2 regions of the Arthrobacter sp. TJ-270 genome follow, and region 2 is predicted to be linked to the other one. Evidence: riboswitches for the same ligand, from Rfam matches in the RefSeq annotation. Region 2 holds a riboswitch; the other holds the start of a gene.
The links. A riboswitch is a leader RNA that binds a small molecule or an ion and turns the genes downstream of it on or off. The one in region 2 is predicted to bind glycine.

Region 1: linked by a shared signal. The riboswitch ahead of gcvP (aminomethyl-transferring glycine dehydrogenase) and the one ahead of gcvP (aminomethyl-transferring glycine dehydrogenase) in region 2 are both predicted to bind glycine.

The regions. Positions count from the first base shown of each region.
Region 1 is NZ_JBZCNB010000009.1:32,624-36,027, reverse strand. It holds gene AC4D2M_RS14820 (DUF5058 family protein) at 1-2, opposite strand, end outside; gene AC4D2M_RS14815 (Lrp/AsnC family transcriptional regulator) at 141-1,142, shown strand; glycine riboswitch at 1,226-1,323, shown strand; gene gcvP (aminomethyl-transferring glycine dehydrogenase) at 1,469-3,404, shown strand, end outside.
Region 2 is NZ_JBZCNB010000003.1:31,851-35,254, forward strand. It holds gene gcvP (aminomethyl-transferring glycine dehydrogenase) at 1-1,392, opposite strand, end outside; glycine riboswitch at 1,444-1,547, opposite strand; glycine riboswitch at 1,549-1,650, opposite strand; gene AC4D2M_RS07355 (FAD-dependent oxidoreductase) at 1,730-2,803, opposite strand; gene AC4D2M_RS07360 (phytoene desaturase family protein) at 2,866-3,404, opposite strand, start outside.

The DNA.
Region 1 (3,404 bases), on a different contig from region 2:
ATGGGGAGCCTTCCGGGTAAGTCACTGACGGGTAGAACACTTGTTATTCATTGTGAAGTGAGCTGCACCACATGAACCGAAATCCCTGATAATTTACAAACCGGAGGATTTTTCTGAAGAAAGCGATCACGGAGGCAAGCATGGATCTCGATGAAGAGGACCTGCGGCTCATCAACGCACTACAGATCGGCCCCCGGCTGCCATGGACAGTTGTCGGCGAGGCACTGGGCAGGCATCCCACCTCCCTTGCCGCACGGTGGGACCGCCTGGTGGCGGCCGGAGCGGCCTGGATTACGGCACATCCCGTCGGCCGCCCGGACCAGATGTCCCTGTCGTTCCACGACGTGCAGTGTGATCCAGCCCGACGGGAGGATGCGGTGCGCGCCATCGCCGCAATCCCGGATGTCTTCACTATCGAAGAGTGTTACCGGAACCGGGACATGATGCTGACAGTCATCACCCCAACCCCGACCTGGCTGGTCGAATTCGTGTACCCGCAACTGGACCAGGTACCCGGTCTGACTCGATACGAGACATCGTTCTGCACGAAGCTGCACTATGGCGCGTACAGCTGGCGGCTCGACACGCTGACCCCCGGCCAGCGGACAACACTCCTACATGCGGCCGGCGTTCGTGCCCCCCACCGTGGCGCGCTCCCGCCAAAGTACCGTCCGATCATTCAGGAGCTGAGCCGCAACGGTCGCGCCACCGCAGCCGAGATCGCGGAGGTAGTCGGCCTGCACCCGGCGACTGCCCGGCGGCAACTCCAGAAAATACTGGACGCCGGCGTCCTGTCCTTTCGCTGTGAGGTGGCCAACGGGCTGGTCGGGTACCCCATCATCTGCCAGTGGTTCGCGCGCCTTCCGGCCAGCCGGCACGACGACGCCGCGGCGCAACTGGGATCCTTCGGCGCCTTACGCCTGTGCGCCTCCACCACCGGTGCGACGAACTTCATGTTCATGATGTGGCTGCGCACGGCCGCCGACATCATGGCAGTCGAACAGACTGCGGCAGAGCGCATCCCCGACCTCGAGCTGGTTGAAAGCGTCGTGATCGCCAACGTCCGCAAGCGGGTAGGCTGGATGCTTAACCGGGATGGCACCGCGACAGGCGAGGTCATCGTACCGGGCGATGCCTGGTGAACCGGTGACCAGCACCGGCTTGCGTGAACCTTCAAGTAACCGGTATGGTGTGAAGCGTGTCACCCTCAAGTGATGCGTGCCTTGGATCCGCGGCGGGAGAGTCCTGCCGGTACGTTCAGCAGGCGCCGTAGGAGCAAATCCTCCCCAGGAATCTCTCAGGCCCACGTACCGCCGCGGCGAGGCAACTCTGGAAAGCAGTCCGGGTAACCGGACTCACCGACGGTGCAAGTGAGGCCTGGCAACAACAGGCAACGCGGAAACTCTCAGGTCCAATACAGAGCGGGGAGGAACCCAGATCATCGTGGTGCAAACGCATCACCTGAATGATGGAGTTCCTCGTGACGATCCACTCATCCCGTTCAACCTTCGCAGACCGCCATATCGGTTCCCGCCGCAAGGCCGACATCGACACCATGCTCAAGGCCGTCGGCTACGACAGCCTCGATGGCCTCGTCGACAGCGCCGTCCCCGATTCCATCCGGCAGGACAAACCCCTCAGCTTGGACAGCGCCCTCAGCGAAGTCGAGGTGCTTACAGCGCTGCGCAGCCTGGCCGCCAAGAACAAAACCGCCGTCCAGATGATCGGCCAGGGCTACTACGACACGGTCACTCCTCCGGTCATCCGCCGAAACGTCCTTGAAGCCCCCGCCTGGTACACGGCCTACACGCCGTACCAGCCGGAAATTTCCCAGGGCCGGCTTGAGGCGTTGCTGAACTTCCAGACGATGGTTCAGGACCTCACCGCACTTCCGGTTGCGAACGCCTCCCTCCTCGATGAAGCCACCGCTGTCGTCGAGGCCGTGCTGCTGATGCGGCGCGCGAACAAGAACAAGACCGCACGTGATGGCAAGACCGTCCTCGACGCCGACTCCCTGCCGCAGACCATCGCCGTCGTGCTGGGCCGCGCGGAAGCTCTGGGTTTCGAGGTCGAGGTAGCTGACCTCTCGGAAGGACTGCCCGACGGCGACATCAACGGCGTCGTCCTCCAGCAGCCGGGCGTCTCCGGCCGCGTGTGGGACCAGTCCGCCGTCATTGCCGAGGCGAAAGACCGCGGCGCGCTGGTGACCGTAGCCGCGGACCTTCTGGCCCTCACCCTGATCACCCCTCCGGGCGAGCAGGGCGCGGACATCGCCGTCGGCTCCAGCCAGCGCCTGGGCGTCCCCCTGTTCTTCGGCGGGCCGCATGCCGCGTACATGGCGGTGCGCGAGGGCATGGAGCGTACGCTTCCGGGACGCATCGTCGGCGTTTCCAAGGACAACGCCGGGGTCCCCGCCTACCGCCTGGCCCTGCAGACCCGCGAGCAGCACATCCGCCGCGAAAAGGCCACGTCCAATATCTGCACCGCGCAGGCCCTGCTGGCCATCGTCTCCTCGTTCTACGCCGTCTACCACGGCCCTGATGGGCTCAAGGCCATCGCGGAGACCGTCCATAACAACGCCCGGGCACTGGCGACCACGCTCAGGGCTGCCGGCTGGGAGCTGATAAGCGGTTCCTTCTTCGACACCCTCACCGTCCGCGCACCGGGCGATGCCTCCAAGGTCATCTCCGCGGCCGAAGCACGCGGGATAAACCTCCGCTTCATCGACGCCGACACCGTCGGCATCTCAGTCGATGAAACGACGACGCCGGAAAGCCTCTCCGCCGTGTCCGCCGCCTTCGGTGCCGGTCCGGTGAAGGAACCCCAGGGGTTCGAACTGCCCGGCACGGTGCTGCGCACCTCCGAATACCTGCAGCATCCGGTGTTCAACACGCACCGCTCGGAGACCCAGCTGCTGCGCTACATCCGCAGGCTCTCCGACCGGGACCTGGCACTGGACCGCACCATGATCCCGTTGGGCTCCTGCACCATGAAGCTCAACGCCACCGCCGAGATGGAAGCCATCTCCTGGCCGGAATTTGCCTCAATCCACCCGTTCGCGCCGGACTCCCACACTGAAGGCTGGCGTGAACTGATTTCGGGGCTGGAAACCGACCTCGCCGAAATCACCGGCTATGACCAGGTCTCCATCCAGCCCAACGCCGGCTCCCAGGGCGAGCTCGCCGGGTTGCTGGCCATCCGCGGCTACCATTCCTCCCGCGGGGAAGCCCAGCGCAACGTCTGTCTGATCCCGGCCTCCGCTCACGGCACCAACGCGGCCTCCGCCGTCCTGGCCGGCATGAAGGTTGTCGTCGTGGCCACGGCTGCGGACGGCACCATCGACCACGCGGACCTGGACGCCAAGATCGAGACCAACAGGGATGCACTCTCGGCAATCATGATCA
Region 2 (3,404 bases):
GCGGTGCAGCGAGAAGACGGGGTGGGTCATGTACGACGACGAACGCTGCAGTTCGGCGGGAATCGTCGTCTCAACATCCGCTTCGTCCGGAAGGCCGGCGCCAAAAACCTCTGCGATCGTCTCAAGATGAGCGTCCGTGGTGGTTTCGTCGCAGGAAATGCCTACGTGATCCTCGTCGACCAGGCGCAGGTTGATGCCGCACTCTTCGGCCTTGCTGACGAGGTCCGCGGCCGCGCCGTCCGCCTTCACGAGGAGAGTGTCGAAGAACTGGCCGTGGACGATTCCGGGAAGAGCCGCGGCGAGCTTCGCGGCCTTGCCGTGGACGCGTTCAGCGATAGCCCTCAGTCCGTCCGGCCCGTGGTACACGCCGTACATGCTGGCCACGATCGCGAGCAGCGCCTGCGCGGTGCAGATATTCGACGTCGCCTTCTCACGGCGGATGTGCTGCTCACGGGTCTGCAGCGCAAGCCGGTAGGCGGGAGCGCCGTCTGAATCCTTTGACACACCGACCAGGCGGCCGGGAAGCATCCGCTCCAGCCCCTTGCGGACGGCCATGTACGCGGCGTGAGGTCCACCGAAGAACAGCGGCACACCGAAACGCTGGACGGAGCCGACGGCGATATCCGCGCCCTGCTCACCGGGCGGGGTGATCAGGGTCAGCGCCAGCAGGTCGGCCGCGACCGTGACCAGCGCTCCGGCGTCGTGCGCTTTGGCGATGAGGTCGGTGGAGTTGCGCAGGACGCCGGACGTGCCGGGCTGCTGGAGGACGACGCCGTTGATGTCGCCGTCGGGCAAACCGTTGGAAAGGTCAGCAATCTCGATGTCGAAACCGAGCGCTTCGGCGCGGCCCGTGACGACGGCGATGGTCTGGGGCAGGCAGTCGGCGTCCAGGACGGTGCGTCCCTTGTTCTTGCCGGAGCGTCGCATCAGCAGGACCGCTTCGGCCACGGCGGAAGCTTCGTCGAGCAGGGACGCGTTGGCAATCGGCAGTGCGGTGAGATCCTGGACCATCGTCTGGAAGTTCAGCAGTGCTTCCAGCCGGCCCTGGGAGATCTCCGGCTGGTACGGCGTGTAGGCGGTGTACCAGCCGGGAGATTCGAGGACGTTGCGGCGGATTACCGGGGGCGTAACGGTGTCGTAGTAGCCCTGACCGATCATCTGGACGGCGGTCTTGTTCTTCGCCGCGATGCTGCGCAGTTCTGCGAGAACCTCCGACTCGCTCAGCGCAGACGGAAGGTCGAGACCTTCTTCAATGCGGATGCTCTCCGGCACCGCTACGTCGACGAGCTTGTCCAGGCTTGGGTATCCGAGGACCTTGAGCATCCGCTCCGCGTCATTCGAGCGCGGACCGATGTGGCGGTCGGAGAAGGTTGATTCCGTCTGGTGGGTCATGGGAACTCCGTAGATCGGGTCCGCTCGGGGTGTGCGGACGATTATCGGGTTCCTCCCCACTCTGTATTGGACCTGAGAGATTTTGCGGACGAGACGCTCGCATTGCACCGTCGGTGAGCACAATCACGCTGTGGTTGTACTGCTTTCCAGAGTTGCCTTTCCGCTGCGGTGCTGGGCCTGAGAGATTCCTGGGGAGGGTTTGCTCCTACGGCGCCTGCCGGACGTGAGTCAACGGCAGAACTCTCCCGCTGCGGGTCATTGGCTGGTTATGGCTATTCAATTGTGTGATCGTGAGCAATCTTACTCTTCGGCAACGCACGCCGGAAATGGTTGGGCGTCAGCCCGCGAGCTCTTCCTGCTGATCCACGATTCTGAGCTGCCTCACTGCCTGAATCGCTGCCGCCCGTCCGGCCCTGGTGGCTCCGAGGGTTGATGCTGATGCGCCGTAGCCCACCAGCAGCACGCGATCATCCTTCAGGACCTTCACGCCGTCCATCCGGATGCCGCCCCCCGGCTCCCGTAGCTTCAGCGGTTTCAGGTGGTCGAGTGCGGCACGAAACCCGGTGGCCCACAGGATGGCGTCGGCTGCGACCGTCCTGCCGTCGGCGAGCTCTAGGCCGGTTTCTGTGATCCTCCTGAGCGGCCCCTCCGACCGGAGGATGCCTGCGTCAATGCCCGCCCTGTATTGGGGTGTCAGCGGAAGTCCGGTCACCGACACAACGCTCGACGGCGGAAGCCCGGCCTTGGTGTGCTCGTGCACCCTGCGCTCGACGTCGCGGCCCCACTCGGAGTCGAACGTCCGGTCGGTGAAGAGAGGTGGGCGGCGGGTCACCCAGGTGGTTCTCGCGCCGGCTTCGTGGAGCTGGAGAAGGAACTGGACGGCCGAAGTTCCCGCACCGACCACCACAACGCTCCTGTCGCGGAACTCCTCCGCGCTGACGAAGTCCTGGGTATGCAGCTGCCGTCCGCGGAACTGTTCCCGGCCTGGATAGTAGGGCCAGTACGGGCGGTCCCACGTGCCCGTGGCGTTGATGAGGAGGCGGGTCTCCCATGTTCCTGCGTCAGTGTGGACGGTGAGCGTTCCCGATGTTTCCTCGGTGACCTTTTCGACCCTGACTGGGCGGCGAACTCTGAGCTCGAACTCCCGCTCGTAGGAGCCGTAGTAGCGGGCAACAACGGACGAGGACGGCTCGGTCGGGTCAGGTGTGCCCAGTTCCATGGCGGGCAGATCATGAATGTTGTGCGCTGCGCCGAAGGTCAGTGAGTCCCAGCGGTGCCGCCACGCGCCACCGGGGCCCTCGTTCGCGTCGAGGACCAGGAAGTCACGTTCCGGTCGGAGACCCTGCCGCTGCAGGTGGTACGCCGCGGAAAGCCCGGCCTGCCCCGCACCAATGACTATTACTTGCAGCACCCGCGCATCTCCTTGCTTCCGTTCCTCGTGATGGAACGCGATTCGCGGTTCTGATGTTCCTTCTAGGAGGCCGGAGACAGATCCGGTACCGACAGACCGAACACATCCTTCAACGCCAGCTTCGCAGCGTGATACCCGCCCATGCCGTGAACGCCCGGCCCCGGCGGAGTGGACGCCGAGCACAGGTACAGACCCTTCGCAGGCATCCGCCACGGGTTCGGCCCGAACGTGGGACGCGCCAGCAATTGCGGGATGGTGACCGCACCGCCGCCGAAGTCTCCCCCCACGTAGTTGGCGTTGTACTGTTCCAGATCGGCCGCCGTCATTGTGTGTGAACGTACGACGACGTCACGGAAGCCGGGCGCGAAACGCTCGATCTGCCGCACTATGGCCTCGGTCATATCTTTCGTGGATCCGTTGGGTACATGACAGTACGTCCAGAGGATGTGCCGTCCGTGCGGGGCACGGGAGGAATCGAACAGTGAAGGCTGCGAGATCAGGACGTAGGGCTTGTCCGGATGCTGTCCCGCCGCCACTTCGGCTTCGGAAGCCGCTACTTCCGCCCGTGTACCACCCGCGTGGACAGTGCCCGCGGTCCGTA